DNA from 3 places in the Vibrio algarum genome. Region 1 is predicted to be linked to each of the others. Evidence: predicted binding sites of a transcription regulator. Region 1 holds the regulator's gene; each other region holds the start of a gene.

Evidence for each region. The regulator PurR, encoded in region 1, represses purine synthesis genes. The targets are predictions, from matches to a motif close to TNANGNAAACGTTTNCNTNA.
Region 2: a site for PurR is predicted at 902-921, ahead of folD (bifunctional methylenetetrahydrofolate dehydrogenase/methenyltetrahydrofolate cyclohydrolase FolD). Genes of this name have one in related genera too.
Region 3: a site for PurR is predicted at 788-807, ahead of PGX00_RS13365 (uracil-xanthine permease family protein). Genes of this name have one in related genera too.

What each region holds. Positions count from the first base shown of each region.
Region 1 is NZ_JAQLOI010000001.1:1,675,945-1,678,218, forward strand. It holds gene PGX00_RS08015 (TfoX/Sxy family DNA transformation protein) at 1-342, opposite strand, end outside; cyclic di-GMP riboswitch class I at 459-562, opposite strand; gene purR (HTH-type transcriptional repressor PurR) at 703-1,722, opposite strand; gene torD (molecular chaperone TorD) at 1,974-2,274, opposite strand, start outside.
Region 2 is NZ_JAQLOI010000001.1:2,783,876-2,786,149, forward strand. It holds gene PGX00_RS12905 (bile acid:sodium symporter family protein) at 1-570, opposite strand, end outside; tRNA gene PGX00_RS12910 (tRNA-Arg) at 724-800, opposite strand; gene folD (bifunctional methylenetetrahydrofolate dehydrogenase/methenyltetrahydrofolate cyclohydrolase FolD) at 987-1,844, shown strand; partial or broken gene PGX00_RS12920 (lytic murein transglycosylase) at 1,954-2,274, opposite strand, start outside.
Region 3 is NZ_JAQLOI010000001.1:2,871,446-2,873,719, forward strand. It holds gene PGX00_RS13360 (DUF2066 domain-containing protein) at 1-605, opposite strand, end outside; gene PGX00_RS13365 (uracil-xanthine permease family protein) at 857-2,101, shown strand; gene trpB (tryptophan synthase subunit beta) at 2,202-2,274, opposite strand, start outside.

The DNA.
Region 1 (2,274 bases):
TTTATCTTCAGAGCTTGACTCTTTCTCTTCACGAGCCGACTTTAGAGCAACTTGCGCGATGTTTAGTATATCTTCACTGTTGTCCCACAAAGAGTCTGGAAGAGAAAAGTATTTAGTAACAACAGGAAACCCACGTTTTTTGTATACGTAGGGTTGATAGATTTCGTTTTTAAACTGTTCTTCAAGAGGTTTACAACTGCGTATATGCAGTGCGTTGTTAACGACTAGAGCAAACATTGCGTCATCGACAAAAATACCGAATCCGCCAAACATCGAGCGAGATTTTACCTTGCCAAATTTTTCAAACAGTTTTAATGAGTTTTTAAGTACTGGTTTATCCATTTTTTCAAATCTCAGGTTAAAATTGCATCAACCAATTCAGAACCGAGAAATTAACAAAAATCAGAGATGATATGTCAGAGAATAGTGAGAACTCATGACAAATTTGCTAATCGGTCTTCGGTAACCCCGCTACCTTTTTATTTTCTATTTGAAAAGAGAAAATAACTTGAGGCCGGAAGCTTTGCGTCCCATCTTTTCAGATGGTTTGCCCTGATCGTGACATGTTTAATATATGTAAAGTTTGGACAAAGATCACCAAAATAAGCGCCCAGTGTGATGGTGATCTCATTTATTTGACGTGATTATGCATTATTAGACACTAATTATTCACACGTATGCTAAGAGCGCTATAGCGCGTAGTTACTGTCTAATATTTTTGACGCTTTCTCGAATCATCAATTCCGGATGCATCTCGAAAATGCGCCTTTCATGTTCTTTATCTTTAATTCTGCTTAATAATATTTCGAATGCTGTCTTACCGACACGTCGTTTAGGCTGATGAATCGTGGTCAACGGAGGAGAGAAATATTCTGCTAAATCGATGTTATCGTAGCCAATAATAGAAATATCCTCTGGTATGCGAATACCGTTTTGCTGAAGTCTACTCATCATTCCCAAAGCCATAGTGTCATTAAAACAGAATATGGCGGTTGGTTTTTTCTCCATAGCAATGATTTTGTCCGCCGTTTCTACAGCGGTATCACATTCAAAGTTCCCTTCGAATATATTTTCTTCGCTGAAGGGAATGTTGCTCTCAGCTAACGCGCGCTTATACCCTTCGAGTCTTTCTAGACATAATGTTTTGTCTAGATGGCCACTCAAACAGGCGATATCGGTATGACCATTTTCAATCAGGTATTTGGTGGCTAAATATCCGCCTTCTTCAGAGTTGTCGATGATTTTGTCTTTTGACTGCTCTGACAATGATTCACCTTGCCCCCAATCCATAAATACTTTTGGGATATCAACGTGAGAGTCAAGCATCTCTTGCAATTCGCTGGTTAGGTCAGAACACATTACAAAAATACCATCGACCCGTTTTTCCGCAAGCATGCGGATATAGTCACGTTGTTTCTCGTAAATACCGCCGGTATTACAAAGAATTAACGTATAACCTTGTCGGTAACAGTAACTTTCGACACCATTGATAACTTCAGCGAGAAATGGGTTAGTCGATTGAGTTACCAACATGCCGATGGTTTTTGTAGAATTACACTTTAAGCTGCGAGCAACGGCGCTGGGTGCATAGTTCAACTCTTTAACCGCGTCATTAACCTTTTGCTGTGTAGCTTCAGCGACAAAGCGAGTTTTATTAATAACGTGAGACACTGTAGTAGTGGATACGCCAGCGATGCGAGCGACATCTTTAATCGTTGCCATTTAGGTTGTCCTATTTTTCGAAGGCTGAAGCGATAACGCGCTTACTGAAAATAAACAGTTAGGAGTCTTGGTCAGCTTAATGCGTAATAAACACAAAAGCCGCTATTAAGCATAGCGGCTATTAATAAGTTTTACTCGAAAGTATGTTATCAATTTTATAGCTAAATAACTTTCTAAACAATGATAGAAATACAGTATTAAGACTTACTACTCAGATTTAGGGCTTAGTATCCATATTTTTACACTGTTGTTCACTCTCCAGCTAAGTAGCTGCGATCGAGATTACAGAAGTTCACGAGTACTTCGGTAACGCTAGAGTAAAAACCGAATTCATCGAGTTTTATGCATTTTTCGCTAAACTGAGGAAGCCAACTGAGAAGGTAGCTCTCGATAAACTCTTTCTGCTCCAAGAGCGCTTCGTTAATGTGGTCGAGTTTTTCTAATTCGTTCGACCTGATAATCATGTTGCCCAAAAAGTCCAGTTCAATAGCAACATGATCCGCAGGTTCATTGAAGCCTTCTTTTACATCAATGCCTTTGCTTTGCATTAAT
Region 2 (2,274 bases), 1.1 Mb from region 1:
AAGGTATGGTCTCAGAATTTGGCCAACGACCATCGGAATCAAAAGAAGCTTAGCAATCGAAATAATCGAATCCATCAGATTTAGTTGAACCCCTTCAAACCCCATAAACAGTTGAATGAGCAGCGGGGTAACAAAAACACCAATGACACTCGAAAGAGACGCATTAAAAATAGCACCTGACACGTTACCTTTCCCGACACTGGTCATCGTTACTGAAGATGAAATGGTACTTGGTAGAACAAGCAGGTAACAAAAACCAAAGGCCAGTGCTGCTGGCATGTAAGCTAGGAATGTTTCGCCAAAGATGACCCACAAGATAGGATAAACAACGAACGTCGCCATCTGGATAAAAACGTGCAGACGCCAGTTAGTAATACCCGCTTTAATCGCTTGTGGTGATAACCCTAGACCATGTAAGAAAAACACGATAGCAACACCAATGCCAGTTAGTTGATCCAAATGGATTACACCGCCCGAACGTCCAAATTCGGAAGTAACTGTTGCCATTGCAATTGCCACAATCATCCCAACAAGAAACCACTCTTTCTTTATTTTCACTAAAACATTCATGCTGTGATATTTGACCTCAACTTGCAATTACTGACGTGGTATATATTAGGGCACAAACATGCTGTCGGCGTTTATACTAGCACGGCTATAGCCAAAAACGACAAAACCAAAAAAGCCGTAGCGGTATTAACCTGCTACGGCTTTTTCAAAATATGGCGCTCCGTGCAGGATTCGAACCTGCGGCCACCCGCTTAGAAGGCGGGTGCTCTATCCAGCTGAGCTAACGGAGCGTTGAGGTTGTGAATTATACGAAAGAACTTGCTCAGGTCAATGCCTTTATCCAACATTATGTTTCAAGTGAGCAAAAAAACTCAATACGTTGAAATATCAACTAGGCAATCGTTTGCGCAATAGACCTCGATGCAAATTTTTGCGACAATGCGCACGCTCTATTATTAATCAGATCAAGGGATCTTATGACTGCTCAAAATATCGATGGAAAGTTAATATCTCAGACCGTTCGCTCAGAAGTTGGGGCTCGTGTTAAAGCTCGTACCGAAGCAGGATTACGCGCACCAGGCTTAGCCGTGGTATTGGTAGGCGAAGACCCTGCATCTCAAGTATATGTCGGTAGCAAGCGTCGAGCTTGTGATGAGGTCGGTTTTGTCTCTAAGTCATTTGATTTGCCTGCAACAGCAAAAGAACAAGAATTATTAGATTTGGTTGAACAACTCAACAATGATGACGAAATAGACGGTATTTTGGTTCAATTGCCTCTCCCGGCAGGTATTGATAGTACGAAAGTACTTGAGCAAATTCTTCCAGAAAAAGATGTTGATGGGTTCCACCCATATAATGTAGGTCGACTAGCACAGCGTATCCCTAAGCTTCGTTCTTGCACACCGAAAGGAATCATTACCCTTTTGGACCGGTATAATATTGAGATGAGAGGCAAGCACGCCGTAATAGTGGGCGCGTCTAATATTGTTGGCCGCCCTATGACGCTAGAATTGTTACTCGCCGGGTGTACAACCACAACCTGCCACCGTTTTACCAAAGATTTAGAATCGTTTGTTCGACAAGCTGATGTTGTTGTTGTTGCGGTAGGTAAGGCTAACTTTATCCCCGGCAATTGGATTAAAGAGGGAGCTATCGTCGTTGATGTAGGCATCAACCGATTGGAAAATGGTAAACTGGCTGGTGATGTGGAATATGACGTTGCTAAGACAAGAGCGAGTTTCATTACGCCGGTTCCTGGTGGCGTAGGCCCTATGACTGTTGCTAGCTTAATCGAAAATACAATGATTGCTTGCGAACAATACAAAAAGGACTAATAAGAATAGAACCTATTTGTTTATAAAAAGTATCTTTAAAACATCGTTATTTCTAAATATAGAAATAACGATGTTTTTTATAGCTAGAGTACGACATCCCCAAACAGACTTATCTGATTTGATCCGCTAAATGGCTCACAGCCAAACCGAAGTAGTATGATCGGTTCCACTTCATCAATACTTGATAATTTTCGTATACCAAATAAGCTCGACCGCCTTCATCATCAGGGGCGATTAACCAAGCATCAATATCTTCACTGGTTTTAGGCAGTGCTGCACCATTAAGCCTTCGAACCCCAAGACCATTCCACTGTTGCAGTGTCTTTGCCTTTTCTTGTTGTCGACCTTGTAAACTAGAAGGCAAACCTTCCGGAACTTTAACCTGCCGCCCCCATGTATAGGTATCATTCCAACCATGACTTTTTAGATA
Region 3 (2,274 bases), 1.2 Mb from region 1:
TTTTGCACCCTAATAACAAGTACTGCATCTGAAGAATAACGCACACTTGCTTTGCTTATCGGTGACGTAAAGCCGCCCCATAAATCAGGACCAGATATACTCGTAACATCTTCGATATCACCAACAGGAATCGTGATCGGCAAACCACGTAAATCTGAAAATATTTTAATTTGATTTAGAGCGCTGCTATCTGTGTAATCCCACAATATTTCGCGGCCATATTGCCCTTCTTGAATCACCCAAACAACTAAGTTTGATCTAATGTCAGACCAATACGGAAGCTCCGCTTGTCCTAACAAAGACTGAATTTGAGGTGGGTTAAAAACCATTTTTATACTTTTCTGACCTAATTGCTCTCCATAAGAGATCTGAGAAAGATAATTACCGCTTCTATTAAGCACTTTTTTAATCACGGGGCTATTTATGGCGTTCTTATCACCAGATGCCCGAACAATGACTTGCTTCAAACCTTCTGCTTTTGCGAGTTTTTCAGCATCAGCTTTACTCTCATCTAAAACTACTTCTGAACTGAACACATCAACCTTTACTGATGCATGAAGAGGTAAAGAGAGTATTCCTATGAACAAAACAACTAAATAGCGCATGCTGACCCTAAATTAAATGAGTAGTGAATAAATGAAGTTAAGCCGCTCTAGTATAACGAGAAAGACGAACACTACCAAGTTAACTCACGAGAACCTTGTTTGGCTCAATTTCAACGGCTATTTATTACAGGGGTATATTGGAAAATCTCAGCAATTTATAGCCATTTTTTTGATCTAAACCGCGAGGCAAACGATTGCATAAATGATAGAATCCTGCGAATTTTGTTTAACTAACTATTTCGGATGGAATCATGACTAACGTACTTATGGGCGCACAAATGCTATTTGTTGCATTTGGAGCACTTGTTCTTGTACCTCTATTAACCGGGTTAGACCCCAACGTTGCACTGTTTGGTGCTGGCGTCGGCACCCTTATTTTTCAACTTGTCACTAAACGCTCAGTTCCCATTTTTTTAGCCTCTTCTTTTGCGTTTATTGCTCCAATTATGTACGGGGTTCAAACATGGGGTATTGCGGGCACAATGAGCGGTCTTATGGCTGCTGGTGTTATGTATATTATTTTGGGTGCGGTCATTAAAGCTAAAGGTGTCGAGATCATCCATAAGCTGCTTCCACCGGTCGTTGTGGGTCCAGTAATAATGGTCATTGGCTTAGGCTTGGCTCCAGTTGCCGTTAATATGGCATTGGGCAGAACAGGCGATGGTACTCAATTAGTGGATGCTGACGCAGCGTTATGGATCTCTAGCTTATCGTTATTGTCCGTTATTGGCATTAGCGTATTTGCAAAAGGCTTTATGAAGTTGCTGCCTATTTTTGGTGGTATCTTTGTTGGGTATGCTGTAAGTTTGATGTTTGGTGTTGTCGATTTTAGCCCTGTAACAGAAGCTGCTTGGATTTCATTACCTAACTTTGTTGCACCTGAATTCAACATTAATGCCATCTTATTCATGATTCCAGTTGCGATTGCACCTGCCGTTGAACACGTGGGCGACATGCTGGCAATCTCAAATGTTACAGGTAAAGACTACCTTAAAAAACCAGGCCTTCATCGCACAATAATGGGCGATGGCATTGCGACGATGGCAGCATCTATGGTTGGTGCTCCACCAAACACAACTTATAGTGAAGTTACAGGTGCCGTTATGCTCACCAAGGCTTATAACCCTGTGATCATGACTTGGGCTGCTGTTACCGCTATCGTTCTTGCTTTAGTTGGTAAACTAGGTGCAATTCTACAAACGATTCCTATGCCTGTTATGGGTGGTATCATGATCCTTCTGTTCGGTTCTATCGCTACCGTAGGTTTGAATACTCTTATTAAGAATAACGTCGATTTACATAAGTCACGCAACCTAGCGATTGTTGCAGTGACATTAGTGTTCGGTATTGGTGGCATGGCTTTCGGTATCGGTGAATTCAGCCTTCAAGGTGTAAGCCTTTGTGGTATCGTGGCAATCATTCTTAACTTAGTCCTACCACATGATCTTGGTGAAAACCACGTAGTGGATAATGCTCAAATAGAAGATGAAGCCTAGTTTTTCAAATAAACTGTGATGACACTTTGCTAAAAATATCGGTATACCGAAACGAAAAAAGGTTGCGTGAAATACGCAACCTTTTTTCATTTAACTCTCACTATAACGTAGATGTTATACCGTAATCTTGACCGTAATTATTAACAACAAAATCGATATCTTTATCACCACGA